Linked DNA regions of Aminivibrio sp.. The protein of the gene in region 1 binds, or shares a complex with, the protein of each later gene. Links are inferred from orthologs where the notes say so. Each region holds a gene or a part of one and is shown on either strand. Other genes may lie near its edges.

The links.
Region 2: the proteins of uvrA (region 1) and JMJ95_RS01390 are in contact, whole or in part, in a crystal structure (PDB 4DFC), measured with the Escherichia coli proteins. The link is inferred for Aminivibrio sp. from one-to-one orthologs.

What each region holds. Positions count from the first base shown.
Region 1 is NZ_JAESIH010000025.1:225,439-233,202, reverse strand. Bases 1,907-5,338 are described here. They hold uvrA (excinuclease ABC subunit UvrA), read right to left. Parts: upstream 4,939-5,338; coding sequence 2,107-4,938; downstream 1,907-2,106. Other genes in these bases: uvrB (excinuclease ABC subunit UvrB), read right to left, coding at 4,877-5,338; rlmB (23S rRNA (guanosine(2251)-2'-O)-methyltransferase RlmB), read right to left, coding at 1,907-2,105. Outside these bases: JMJ95_RS02960 (ornithine cyclodeaminase family protein), read left to right, coding at 208-1,182; more of rlmB, read right to left, coding at 1,278-1,906; more of uvrB, read right to left, coding at 5,339-6,916; ATP-dependent zinc metalloprotease FtsH, read right to left, coding at 7,006-7,764. UniProt on the Escherichia coli protein: The UvrABC repair system catalyzes the recognition and processing of DNA lesions. UvrA is an ATPase and a DNA-binding protein. A damage recognition complex composed of 2 UvrA and 2 UvrB subunits scans DNA for abnormalities.
Region 2 is NZ_JAESIH010000019.1:24,045-29,858, forward strand. The notes cover bases 2,167-5,814. They hold JMJ95_RS01390 (DEAD/DEAH box helicase), read right to left. Parts: upstream 5,481-5,814; coding sequence 2,367-5,480; downstream 2,167-2,366. Other genes in these bases: mazG (nucleoside triphosphate pyrophosphohydrolase), read right to left, coding at 2,167-2,366; pth (aminoacyl-tRNA hydrolase), read right to left, coding at 5,526-5,814. In the rest of the region: JMJ95_RS01380 (pyruvate carboxylase subunit B), read right to left, coding at 1-1,505; more of mazG, read right to left, coding at 1,554-2,166. UniProt on the Escherichia coli protein: Couples transcription and DNA repair by recognizing RNA polymerase (RNAP) stalled at DNA lesions. Mediates ATP-dependent release of RNAP and its truncated transcript from the DNA, and recruitment of nucleotide excision repair machinery to the damaged site.

The DNA of each region.
Region 1 (7,764 bases):
GTGTTCAATTGTTTCCCGGAAAACCAAATTTGTCAAGGATATGTTGAAATTTTGGGTACATTCAACTTTTTCACAAACGGTTCGTAAGGCTTTTTTATAAAGAGCCTTTCTGCAATGGAAGACAGGATTTTTTTGCTCTGTACAAAAATTTGAACTAGAATAGAACCTGCTTCACGAGAGTAGTTTTCAAGAAAGAGGTGATCCGGAATGTTCCTTATGAACAGCAGGCATATGCTTTCCTGCTTTAGTTTTACCGGGATGATGGATGCCGCCGAAGAGGCGATGAAAGCGGCCGCCCATGCGATGGACGGAGACGTTACAGTACCCCTCAGGACTGCGGTCAGCAGGAAAAAGAATTCTCTCCTGTTGATGCCCTGCCTTGCCGATGATCTCTGGGGGCTGAAAGCCCTCGCGATCTTTCCCGATAATCCCGCCCTCTCGCGCCCTTTTCTGAACGGGTTGGTACTCCTCTTTGACGGTACGGACGGCACCCCCCTTGCGCTTTTCGACGGAAGAACACTTACCGCCCTGAGAACGGGCTCAGTGGGAGGCGCCGCAGTGCGCGCTCTTGCCCGAAAGGATGTGCGGTCCCTTGGCCTTGCGGGGGCGGGTGTTCAGGGATACTGGCAGGTCCGTTTCGCCTGCGGGGCCCGTTCCTTTTCAGAGGTCCGAATATTTGACGCCGTTCCGGAGAACGCGGAAAGGACTGCTGAGAGGCTCGCGAAAGATCTGCCTGACATTGCCGTTTTCCTGTGCCGGGATGCCTCGGAGCTTGCCCTTTCTTCCGATGTGATCATTACAGCGACAACAGCGAAACAGCCGATTTTTCCTGATGACAGGCGTCTCTTTTCGGGAGGGAAGTGCATCATTGGTATCGGTTCCTATACTCCCGAAACAAGGGAATACCCCGATGCCCTTTTCGCAGAAGCGAGGCAGGTTTACGTGGATACAGAACATGCCCTTTCCGAAACGGGAGATCTCATAGGCCCTCTATCCAGGGGTTTAATTTCCAGAGAAATCATCCGTCCCCTTTCGGATCTTTTTTTTGAGGAGCAGAGAGCGGATTCCGGCGGTACTGTTTTCTTCAAATCCGTCGGACTTTCGGTGTTCGATCTTTACGCTGCGAAAACTCTGCTGGAGAAAGGAAAAATGACAGGAAACGGAATCGAATTTGATCTGTAGACCCTGCCGAATATCCGGGGAACGTCCGCCTGTTCACGGGCGGACGTTCCCCGGATCGATGAGTTCAGCGGCCGAGGCGGCAACGAAGGATTTTCTCAGTCACCGGGGCCCCATTTCCTGGCCCATTCAAACATTCCTACGGCGCAGGCAACACTTGCGTTCAAAGAGCCTATTTCACCCGAAAGAGGTATTCGGACGATTTCGTCGCACGTTTCCGAGACAAGCCTGGACAGGCCTTCACCCTCGGCCCCGACGATAAGGGCTGTTCTTTCCGGCATGGGCTCAGACCAGAGGGAACGCCCGGTCCTGTTGTCAAGCCCAATGGTCCAGAAGCCGGCCTCCTGGAGTTCTTTTACCGTCTGGGCGACATTGTTTACCCCCACCATGGGAAGGCGCAGTGCGGCACCCGCGCTCACCTTGACCACCGTACCTCCGGGGAGGGCTCCCCTGCGCTTGGGAAAGAGAACTCCTTTTGCACCGCACGCTTCCGCTGTGCGGGCCACTGCGCCGAGGTTGTGCGGATCCTGGACGTGGTCAAGAACTACCACGAGAAGGGGGCCGCCGGACGGGAGTGTTGAGAGAAAATCACCGAGGTCGGCCATGGATACCTCGCTGCTCCTGCAGGCGACACCCTGGTGGTTTACAGGGCCGCAGATTTCGGAAAGAATCTCGGGCGCAACAACCTGGACCACTACCCCGCCTTTTTCCGCCAGGGATTTTACCTGCCGGGAAAAAGAGTCGCTCACATTTTTCCCGAGGAAGATTTTTTGAACCTTGTCGGGGGACTCTTTTAACAGCTGGAGTACGACCTGCCTCCCCCAGTTGAGGTCTTCGCTCCTCTTTTTTTCAAAACGGGGTTCAGCGGAGCCGGTTTCTTTTCCGATCCTCCTGCGGGGGGGTCTTTTCCCCTCTTTTCTTTCCATTTTATCCACTTTTTTTCATCCTTTCGCCGATTTGATCGGAATACTCCCTGAGAAACCGGGCCGTATATCCTTTGGAAGAGTGCATGAGATCTTCCGGTGTGCCTGCCGCGACGAGCTGCCCTCCTCCGTTTCCTCCCTCCGGGCCGAGGTCGATAATATAATCTGCGGACATCAGTACATCCAGATTGTGTTCGATGAGGATGACCGTGTTTCCCTGGTCGACGATCTTGTTCACGATGACCAGCAGTTTTTCTACGTCGGTGTAGTAAAGGCCCGTGGTCGGTTCATCCAGAAGGTACAGGGTGGGACCCGAGAATTTCTTGCTCAGCTCCTTTGACAGCTTCACTCTCTGCGCCTCCCCTCCGCTGAGGGTGAGGGCCGACTGACCGAGCCTTATATATCCGAGCCCCGCTTCGGCAATGAGGCCCAGCTTGGAGGCGATTCTCGGTATGTCCCTGAAGAACTGCAGGGCCTCGTCCACCGTCATGTCCAGAACGTCGGATATGGATTTCCCCTTGAACTTCACCTCGAGGGTTTCCCTGTTGTATCGTTTACCCCCGCAGACCTCGCAGGGAACGTACACGTCTGGAAGAAACAGCATGGAAACCTTGGTGGAGCCTCCGCCGCCGCACGCTTCGCACCGCCCTCCCCTTACATTGAAGCTGAACCTGCCGGGAAGATATCCCCTCAGTTTCGCTTCGGGGAGCTCCGTAAACAGCTCCCGGATAAGAGTAAACAGTCCCGTGTAGGTGGCGGGATTCGACCTCGGAGTCCTCCCAATGGGGCTCTGGTCGACGAGGATGATGTTTCTGAAATTTTCCCATCCGTCAATGCTTTTATGGTTTCCCGCCCGTTCCCGGAAATCCCTGTCCAGGTGCCTCCTCATACCCTTGTAGAGTACGTCATGGATAAGGCTGCTCTTCCCCGAACCTGAAACACCTGTCACGGTGATGAAGAGCCCCGTGGGAAACTCCACGTCGATGCCCTTCAGATTGTTGTGCCGGGCTCCTTTTACGGTCAGGGTCCCTTTGGGCCTCCTTCTCTCCTTCGGCCTGACGATACCGTTGCTTTCTCCCCGCAGGTAGGGGCCGGTGAGGAAGGGTGACCGGAATGCCTCCTCGTACTCCCCGGCAAAAACGATATTTCCTCCACCGTCGCCGGCCCCCGGACCCATCTCGATGATCGAGTCCGCAGCCATCATGGTTTCCCTGTCATGTTCAACCACCACGACGGTGTTTCCGAGGTCGCGGATCGACTCCAGGGTCCTGACGAGCTTTTCGGTATCCCGTGAATGAAGGCCGATGGTAGGTTCGTCCAGCACGTACAGGACACCGCTCAGTTTCGATCCGATCTGGGTGGCGAGCCTGATTCTCTGGCTCTCTCCCCCGCTGAGGGTATCGGCTCTCCGTATAAGGGAGAGATACCCCACTCCCACGTCGGTAAGAAAATGAAGACGTTTTCTCGTCTCGAGAAGAACCTGGTGCACGATATGTTCATCACCGGAGGTAAAGGAGATGTTTTCTAGGACGAGACACAATTCATCGATGGGCATGGAAACAAAGTCCCCTATGCCGTAGTCACCGACTTTCACGCTCAACGCTTCCGGTTTGAGCCTCAGACCTCCGCAGGTCTTGCATTCATCATCCGCCCGGTACGTAGCAAGTTCTTCGAGGACGGCCTCCGATTCCGTTTCCTTCCACCGGGCATCGAGCCATGGCAGGAGACCTTCATATCGTCCCATGTAGGCTCTCTCCCCCCCGCCGTCCCGGAACATCAAGGGGATTCGTTCATCCGATCCTCTGAGAATAAACTCTTTAATATTCCCGGGGAGCTTTCCATAGGATCCGGAGAGATCCCATCCTTTTTTTGCAGCGAACTTTTCCAGTTTTGTCAGCATGTAGTGCTTTTTTTTCCACGGAAGAACGGCCCCTTCGGCCAGGGACCTTTCAGGATCGATGGCAAGCTCTTCCGAAAAAAACTGGTGGCTGCCTATACCGGAACAGTCCGGGCAGGCTCCGTACGGATTGTTGAAAGAAAAAAGCCTGGGTTCTATCTCGGGTAGAGAAATATCGCACGAGGGACAGGTAAAATTCTCCGTGAGCAGTTTTTCATCTCCCTTTTCAGGGACTGCCACCACGTAGCCTCCACTGAGGGAGAGTGCGTTCTCCACTGCTTCGGCAATTCTGCCCCGCCTGTCTTCCTGGACCCTAAGCCTGTCGACGATGACCTCTATGGTGTGGCGTTTGTTCTTTTCCAGGGATATTTCTTCTTCCAGCCATAGAGCGGCCCCGTCAATCCGGACACGGAGGAAGCCCTTGTCACGAGTCTGGGAAAGCAGGTTCCTGTATTCTCCCTTTTTACCCCTCACCAGGGGCGCGAGAATTTCCAGCCTCTCCCCGGGGAAACTGCGGAAGATGATGTCCACTATTTCATCGAGGGAATAACGCATGACTTCCTTCCCGCAGGAGGGGCAATGGGGCTTGCCCACCCTGGCGAAAATCAAACGGAAAAAGTCATATATTTCCGTGACGGTTCCGACGATGGAGCGAGGATTGTGGGATACGCCCTTCTGTTCAATGGATATTGCCGGGGAGAGCCCCGAAATGTCATCCACGTCCGGTTTGTTCTGGACACCAAGAAACTGTCTTGCGTAGACGGAAAGAGATTCTACATATCTTCGCTGACCCTCGGCGTAGAGAGTATCGAAAGCGAGGGACGACTTACCTGATCCCGAAGGGCCCGTGATGATCACGAGCTTGTTTTTCGGGATATCAACGTCGATGTTTTTTAGATTGTGTTCTCTTGCTCCTTTGATTTGAATCCATTGCAACACGGTTCAATTCCTTCCCTTCCAGAGAAGCGAGCGTGTCCCTGAGACGGGCCGCCTTCTCGAAATCAAGCCGTTCCACGGCCTGCCACATCATCTTTTCAAGTTCTGCAGGAGAAATCCCTTCCAGGGTATCCTTTTCTCTTTTCCGTAGATATCCTGAATCTGCGTCGGCCATGAGCTCTTCGGGCAGAAGCGAAATGACGTCTTTTCTGATCGAAGCCGGCGTTATTCCATGGTCTTCATTGTACTTCATCTGCAGTGCCCGTCTCCGCGCGGTCTCTGCGGTGGCGTTTCGTATACTGTCGGTGATTTCGTCAGCGTAGAGTATAACCTTTCCCGCCGTATTCCTCGCTGCCCTGCCCATCATCTGGATGAGTGAGCGCTCTGAGCGGAGAAAACCTTCCCTGTCGGCATCGAGAATGGCCACAAGGGACACCTCCGGAAGATCCATTCCCTCCCGGAGAAGATTGATTCCCACAAGGACCGAAATTTCGCCGTTCCTGAGATCCCGAATGAGTTCCGCCCTTTCGAAGGTGTTAAGCTCCGAGTGAATGTACTTTACCTTGAACTGGAGGTCGGCAAGATACTCCGCAAGGTCTTCCGATGATTTTTTCGTCAGGGTGGTTATCAGTGCTCTTTCACCTCTTGAGGTGATTTCCCTGAGCCGTCCGATGAGGTCGTCCACCTGCCCGCTCGCGGGGAGGATCTCCACTTCAGGGTCGAGGACGCCGGTGGGGCGGATGAGCTGCTCCACCACTCTCTCGGAAACCCGGAACTCGTAGTCTCCTGGGGTCGCTGTTACGAAAACGGCCTGCTTCATGTATTTCTCGAATTCCGCCCATTCCAGGGGCCTGTTGTCGAGACAGGAAGGAAGCCGAAAGCCGTTTTCCACCAGGGTCAGCTTCCGGGCACGGTCACCGTTGAACATTCCTCTGACCTGGGGAAGGGTAATGTGGGATTCATCCACGACAAGGAGAAAGTCGGCGGGGAAGAAGTCGAGCAGTGTTCCCGGCGGTTCTCCCGGATTCCTTCCGTCGAGATATCTCGAATAATTCTCTATTCCAGAGCAGTATCCCGTTTCCATAAGCATTTCCATGTCGTACTGGGTTCTCATTCTGATGCGTTGGGCTTCAAGAAACTTCCCCTGTCGTTCGAATGCCGCTGCCTGGTCCTCCATTTCAGCCCGAATGGGCTCGATGGACCGGTCTATGGCATCTCTGTCTGTAACATAATGCTGGGCGGGAAAAATTGAAGCATGGTCAAGGTTTTCTTTTACCTTTCCCGAAACGGGATCGAACTCATCTATTTTTTCTATTTCGTCGTCGAAAAAACATATCCGGAGGGCTGTCTCCCCATAGGCGGGAAAAATTTCGATTATGTCTCCCCTGGCTCGGAAACTACCCTGTTCCACCACCAAATCGTTTCTTTCGTAGTAGTTTTCCAGCAGCTTTTCCATGAACACCCGCCGTTCCCACCGATCGCCCACCGAGAAAGGAAAAATGATCTTTTCGTAGGTCTCCTTTCGTCCGAGACCATAGATGCAGGATACGCTGGCAACGACAATGACGTCCCGCCGTTCTATCAGCGCCTTGGTTGCAGCGAGTCGAAGCCGTTCAATTCTGTCGTTGACCGACGCGTCTTTTTCTATATAGGTATCCGTTGCGGGAACATAGGCCTCAGGCTGGTAATAGTCGTAATAGCTGACAAAATAATGCACGGCATTGTAAGGGAAAAATCCCTTGAATTCACTGTAAAGCTGTGCCGCGAGGGTTTTGTTGTGGGCGAGCACGAGAACGGGCCTGCCTGCTTCGGCGATCACGTTGGCAATCGTAAAGGTCTTTCCGCTTCCGGTCACCCCGAGAAGAGTCTGGAAACGCCGGTTTTCCGAGATGCCGGCAGAAAGCCGGCGTATGGCTTCAGGCTGGTCGCCGGAAGGCGGCCATTCCGAAACCAGGTGGAATTTCCGGTCTTCAGTTCTCATTACTTTCCACCCCTCCTTCCCGTTGCTCCGAAAAAGAAAAAGGGAACCGGGAAAAATCCCGGCTCCTCTTTTTCCCCTCCTTGCCGAAACTAATCCGCAGGAGCTTCTCCAAGGATGTTCGGGCTTCGGCTGTCTTCGGCGGTTTCTTCCGGAGACAGTGTGGTTTTTTCTGCCCCTTCCGCCGGGGAACCGGTTTTCTCCTCTTTCTCTTCCAGGCCGAGCAGACGTGCAAGTTCCTTCCCCTCGATGACTTCCTTTTCGAGAAGAACCCGGGCTACATTCGCCATCTCGTCGGCATTTTCCACAAGAAGGTGATGAACTCTGCCATAGCACGAATCGATGATCTTTTTCACTTCCTGGTCTATCGAATAGGCCACTTCGTCGCTGTAATTCCGGTCCTCTCCGATATCTCTGCCGAGGAACACTTCCTGGTGCTTGTGGCCCAGCTTGACGAGACCAAGCTTTTCACTCATTCCGAATTCGGTGACCATCTGCCTGGCAATCTGGGTAGCCCGTTCCAGGTCGTTGCTGGCACCTGTGGTGACGTCCCCGAACTGGATCTCTTCGGCTACTCTTCCGCCGAGAAGAACGCAGATCTTGTCAAGCAGTTCGGAACGAGACATGAGAAAACGATCCTCCTCAGGCAGCTGAAGCGTGTAGCCGAGAGCCATTTGTCCTCTCGGAATGATGGAAATCTTGTGCACCGGGTCGCAGGACGGTATCAGTCCTGCAACAAGGGCATGCCCGGTCTCATGGTACGCGATGATCCTCTTTTCTTTTTCGCTCACGAGGCGACTCTTGCGTTCAGGTCCCGCGATGACCCTGTCGATCCCTTCCTCGAAGTTCTT
Region 2 (5,814 bases), on another replicon or contig:
TATACGGGATACCCCGCACCGTCCACCAGTTCGGACACGCCAACGTCCACCTTCATCTCCCGGGCGAACTTCCGCATGAGGAAATCCTTCGCCACGGCGGGGAACAGAACATAACTGAGCACGTCCTCCGGCTGGAGGATCCAGGGCTCCACGGCCTTCGCGGCCGCCTCAAGTTCGGGGGCGATGTTCTCGGCGGGCCTGCAGGTAATGGGAATCTCGTCGCCGATGACTTTCTTCTGGATCTCCGGGTCCAGCTCTGCGGGCGGCTTGCCGTACTGGCCGAGGAAGTAGCTGCGCACTTCCTTTGGAACGATCTTCCAGCGCTCGCCCACGAGGACGTTGAGGGTAGCCTGGGTGCCCACGATCTGGCTGGTGGGGGTGACGAGGGGAGGATAGCCCATTTCCTTCCGGACCCTGGGAACCTCATCCAGCACTTCGGGCAGCCGGTGAAGGGCATTCTGGTCCTTAAGCTGGCTGATCAGGTTGGAGTACATGCCCCCGGGGATCTGGTACATGAGGACGTTGATGTCCACGCCGCCGAGGTCGACGAAGATCTTGGAGTACTTCTCCCGGACTTTCTTAAAGTGGTTAGCGATGGGGACGAGCTTTTTAAGGTCGATGTCCGTGTCGAACTCCCCGCCCTTCATGCCCGCCACCAGGGATTCGATGGGGGGCTGACTGGTGCCCTGGGCAAAGGGGGAGATGGCGCAGTCCACCACGTCGGCGCCCGCCTCGAGACCGGCGAAATAGGCCATGGAGGCCATGCCGCTGGTGTAGTGGGAGTGAATCTGCACGGGGAGACCGGTCTCCTTCTTGATGGTCCTGACGAGGGCGGCGGTCTCCACGGGGCTGATGATGCCGGCCATGTCCTTGATGCAGATGGAGTCGGCGCCCATGGACTTCATCTCCCGGGAGAGCTTGGCGAAGGCGTCGAGGGAGTGCACCGGGGACAGGGTGAAGGAGAAGGCAAGCTGCAGGTGGGCCCCTTCCTTCTTGATCTGGTCCGCTGCCACTTCCATGTTCCGGAGGTCGTTGAGGGCGTCGAACACCCGGATGATGTCAAGGCCGTTGCCAACGGCCCGCTTTACGAACTCCCGGACGGTGTCGTCGGCGTAGTGGCGGTATCCCACCACGTTCTGGCCCCGGAGGAGCATCTGGAGCTTCGTCTTCTTGAAGAGCTTACGGAGGGTGCGGAGCCTCTCCCAGGGGTCCTCGTCGAGAAAGCGCATGCAGGTGTCGAAGGTGGCTCCGCCCCAGACTTCCATGGAGTGGAAGCCCACCTCGTCCATCATCTCCACGACGGGGGTCATGTCCGAGATGCTCATGCGGGTGGCCATAAGGGACTGGTGCCCGTCCCGGAGAGTCGTGTCGGTGATGCCTACCTTGCGGGGCACCCTGTGGGATGCGGAGGAATCGGCGGTTACCGCTTCGGGCGCCTCCTGTACTTTCGCCGCTTCGGCCGGAGGGGCCGGAGTCGCTGCCTTGTTCTTTTTTTCGTTCGTCATCTACTTTTCTCCTCCATACTGATTTTGTTATTTCCCGTGCTTTTGTTCTCAATCCGCCGCGAGAGGCGAAGACTTCGCCTCTTCCCAGAGCCGGTCAAGCTCTTCCGGAGTATATTCGCTCCAGGGCCGGGCATCCTCCGCCACGTACTGCTCCACCCGCCGGAACCGCCCGGTGAATTTCCTGTTGGCCCTTCCCAGGGCGGAGTCGGGGTTCACGCCGAGGTGACGGGCAAGGTTGACGGCGGCGAAGAGAAGGTCGCCCATCTCGTCCTCTATTTTTTCAGGAGCTCCGTCCTCTGCCGCTTCCCGGAGCTCGGTCATTTCTTCCTCCACTTTACCATACAGGGGGGATAGATCGCCCTTCGGCCAGTCGAAACCCACGTGGGCCGCCTTGCCCTGGATCCGGTAGGCCTTGGCCAGGGGGGGCATGCCCTCCGGCACACCCGCAAGGAGGGAGGTGTCCTTCTTTTTTTTGTTTTCCTTTTCGCCGGTCTTGATCTGCTCCCAGTTCCGCAGCACGTCGCCGCTCGAGTCGGCCCGGGCATGGCCGAACACATGGGGGTGCCTGCGGACCAGCTTCTCCACCAGCCCCCGGATCACGTCTTCAACTGAGAAAAGGCCCATCTCCGAGGCTATCTGGGACACGAAAACCACCTGAAGCAGCACGTCGCCGCACTCCTCCCGGATGTCGTCGCTGTCGCTCCTCGTCACCGCATCCACGAGCTCGTAGGCTTCCTCCACGATATAGGCGCGCAGGCTTTCGAGGGTCTGCTCCCTGTCCCAGGGGCACCCGCCCGGAGCCCGGAGGCGGCTCATCACCGACACGAGCTCCCCGAAGGCGCTGCCGCAGTTTTCGTTCATTCACCGCACCTGCTTTCCGTGACGGAGGGCATGAAGCACATCGGCCAGGCCCGCGGATCCGCCCGGGCCCGTAATCTTTCCCTCCGATGCATACCAGTTCTTTCTTTTTTTCAGATCGTCGAACACAGGGCCCCTGCCCCGAAGGACAGTATCTCTTTTCCCGCATTCCACAGACAAGATACCATACTTTCCGCCCCGTGACCGCAGCAAAGATACTGAAAAGAGATTCTTCAGGGGGGGCGGCAGGGGACCGAACCTGTCCAGCACTTCCTTTTCGAGCTCCCGAAGATCCTCGGGACCGTCGACCCGGAGCAGCCTGCGGTAGAGGGCGATCCTGATGGTCTCCTGGGGGATGTAGGAGGCCGGGATGAGGCACGGAATATCGACCGCCACCTCCGCCGAGGACGGGAGGGTCCCCCGGAGCTTCGCTATTTCCTCCTCCAGCATGGCGTAGTACAGGTACGAGTCCGCCCTGCCCCTTTCGCTGCCGTGCTGGGACGTGCCCAGCAGGTCGCCGCTTCCCCGGATCCGGAGATCCTCCAGGGCGAGATCGTATCCTGCCCCCCCCTCGTTGAGGGTCGTGATGGCGTCCAGTCGCTCGAGGGTCTCCTTCCCCAGGGGGTGCCCCTCGGGGTAGAGGAAGTAGGCGAAGGAAGATTCCTCCCTCCGGCCGACACGGCCCCTGAGCTGGTACATCTGGGCGAGTCCGAGCTCCTGGCAGTCCTCCACGATGAGCGTGTTGGCTCCGGGAACGTCCAGGCCGCTCTCGATGATCGTGGTACAGAGAAGGATATCAATCTCTCCATTATAAAATTTCAGCATGGTCTCTTCAAGCTCGTTTTCCTTCATCCTGCCGTGGGCGATCCCGAGGGAAGCGGAGGGAAAGAGCTTCCGCAGGAAGGATGCCCGCTCGTCAAGCCGGTAGATCCGGTTGGACACGTAGAAAACCTGCCCGCCCCGCTCCAGCTCCCTGGCGACGGCCGATTTCACTATTCCTGTGTTCCATGGGCCCGCCGCCGTGATGACCGGCATCCGGTTGCGGGGCGGTTCATTGAGCAGGGAGATGCTCCTCATGCCCTTCAGGGAGAGGGCCAGGGTCCGGGGAATGGGAGTGGCGGAGAGCATGAGCACGTCCACGTTCTCCCGGGCCTCCTTGAGCTTTTCCTTGGACAGGACGCCGAAGCGGTGCTCCTCGTCCACGACGATGAGGCCGAGATCTTTGAAGACCACGTCCTTCTGGAGCATCCGCGCCGTCCCGATGAGGATATCCACCCTTCCGGACGCGGTTGCCTCCAGCACCATGCGCTGCTCTTTTTTTGACGAGAACCTGGAGAGCAGGGCCACGTTCACCGGGAAACCCGTCATGCGGGCCGAGAAGGACATGTAGTGCTGCTGGGCGAGGATGGTGGTGGGAACGAGCACAGCCGCCTGTTTTCCTCCCTGGACGGCCTTGAAGGCCGCCCGGGCGGCCACCTCTGTCTTGCCGTAGCCCACGTCGCCCACGAGAAGCCGGTCCATGGGGTAGGGACGCTCCATGTCGGCGGCCACCTCGGCGCAGGCGGTGAGCTGGTCTTTGGTCTCCACGTGCGGGAAGGCCTCCTCGAACTCGCGGTACAGACCGTCGGGAGGCGGAAAGGCGAAGCCCTCCGCCAGCTCCCGTTTTGCATAAAGCTCCAGCAGCCCCCTGACCTCCTGCTGCACCCGCTCCCTCGTTTTGGCCACGCTCTTTTTCCACTTCACGCCCCGGAGGGAGTCGAGGCGCACGTCGCCGCTCATATGGTCCGGCAGAGGGGTGATCTTGTGGAGCTGGAGGACGGGAAGGAACAGCCGCCGGTTTCCGTCGAACTCGAGGATGAGGCTGTCCATCACCTCCCCGGCCACGGTAACCTCCTCGGAACCCCGGAAGACGCAGAGGCCATAGTCCTCGTGGACCAGGAGCTGCCCTTCCGAGAGCCGGTCGCTCCACTCCCGCGGAGGAGCGGAGAGCATGCCCGGGCCGGTGATCTTTTCCGATATTCCCGCCAGCTCGAGGTCGGAAATGTAGGCGATCCGGGATTCGGGATCGAGAAACCCTTTCGAGAGGGTGCCGTCCACGGGATGAACGGAAGCCTCCTCGCCGAAGGAGAGAATGCGCCGGTTCTTCGTGGCGAGGAAGAGGGAATAGCCGTCCTTCTTCCAGGAGTCGCACATCCACCGGAACTTGTCCATGTTGCCCCGAAAAGGGGGAATCTCTTCCAGGTTCACACCGGCCTCGGAGAAGGATGCCGACGCGGTGACCCTGAGCCTGGGCCGGGACGCGAGGCGCAGGAAAATCTCGTTCCAGCCGGGAAGAGCGGCGCCCCTGCCTTCGGCCTCCACGATGTCCTTCCAGAGCAGAGCGTAGGAGCCGGCCGACACTTCGATCTTCGCCGGCTCGAAGAAAACGGAGACGGCGTTTTCGGGGAAAAAGGAGAACAGGGAAGCTTCCTTCGACGTGCTGAGGGAGTGGATGTCGGCCTCGTCCAGCAAGCCCACGCTGGTCTGGGTGCGCGGAGAGAAGCTGCGCACGCTTTCGACGGTTTCGTCGAAAAACTCGAACCGGAGGGGATGGGCATAGGCGGGGTCGAACACGTCCAGAATGTACCCCCGGAAGATGAACTGTCCCGGCGCCCAGACGATGTCGGACCGCTCGTACCCGGCATGGACGAGCCAGTCGAGAAGGTTCTCCCGGCGGTACTCCTTCCCGGTGGTGATGCGGATGTCCCTGCTGCCCTTGTACACCGGGCCGAGAAGGGCGCCCCCGCTCGCCGCGAGGATGCCCCCTTCTTCCCTCCACCGGGCGAGAGTTTCCCCCCGCTGGACGGGGAGGGCCCTGTCCGTCACACCGTGAGGTGTCAGGGGAATTTCGTGCAGCAGCCGGACCCGCTCTCCGGGAAAGAGGGTCTCCCAGTCGGAGCAGAACATGGCAGCCTGTTTCGTGTCGGGAAAGACAAGAAGGGCGGGGGAAGCGGGGTTTCTGCAGACCCAGCACCGGGCCGCGCCGTCGAGGGGAAGGTGAAGAGCGGTGCCTCCCGTCCAGAGACGTTCGTCGAGATCCCAGATTCTGTTACCCGCGGGGGCGGAGGCGTTTCTCATGACATCTCCATCCTGCGAAAAGGCGACGGGTATCCCGCCGCCTCGTCAGACCGTTGCGTTGATCGCATTCATCGCCTTGTCGGCGCCTTCGGTACACCAGAGCTCCACAGCGTCGGCGGCCCTGTCGAGAAGGTCGGGCAAACCCGACCGCTCACCGGCCGAAAAGGACCCGAGGACCCAGGACACCATGTTCTCTCCGGGGGCTGCCCCCACGCCGACCCGCAGCCTGCAGACATACAGGGTACCCGCCATCCCGAGGACGGACTGCATCCCCTTATGGCCTCCCGCGGAGCCTTTCTTCCGCAGCCGGAGCTTCCCGTAGGGAAGGGCCGCG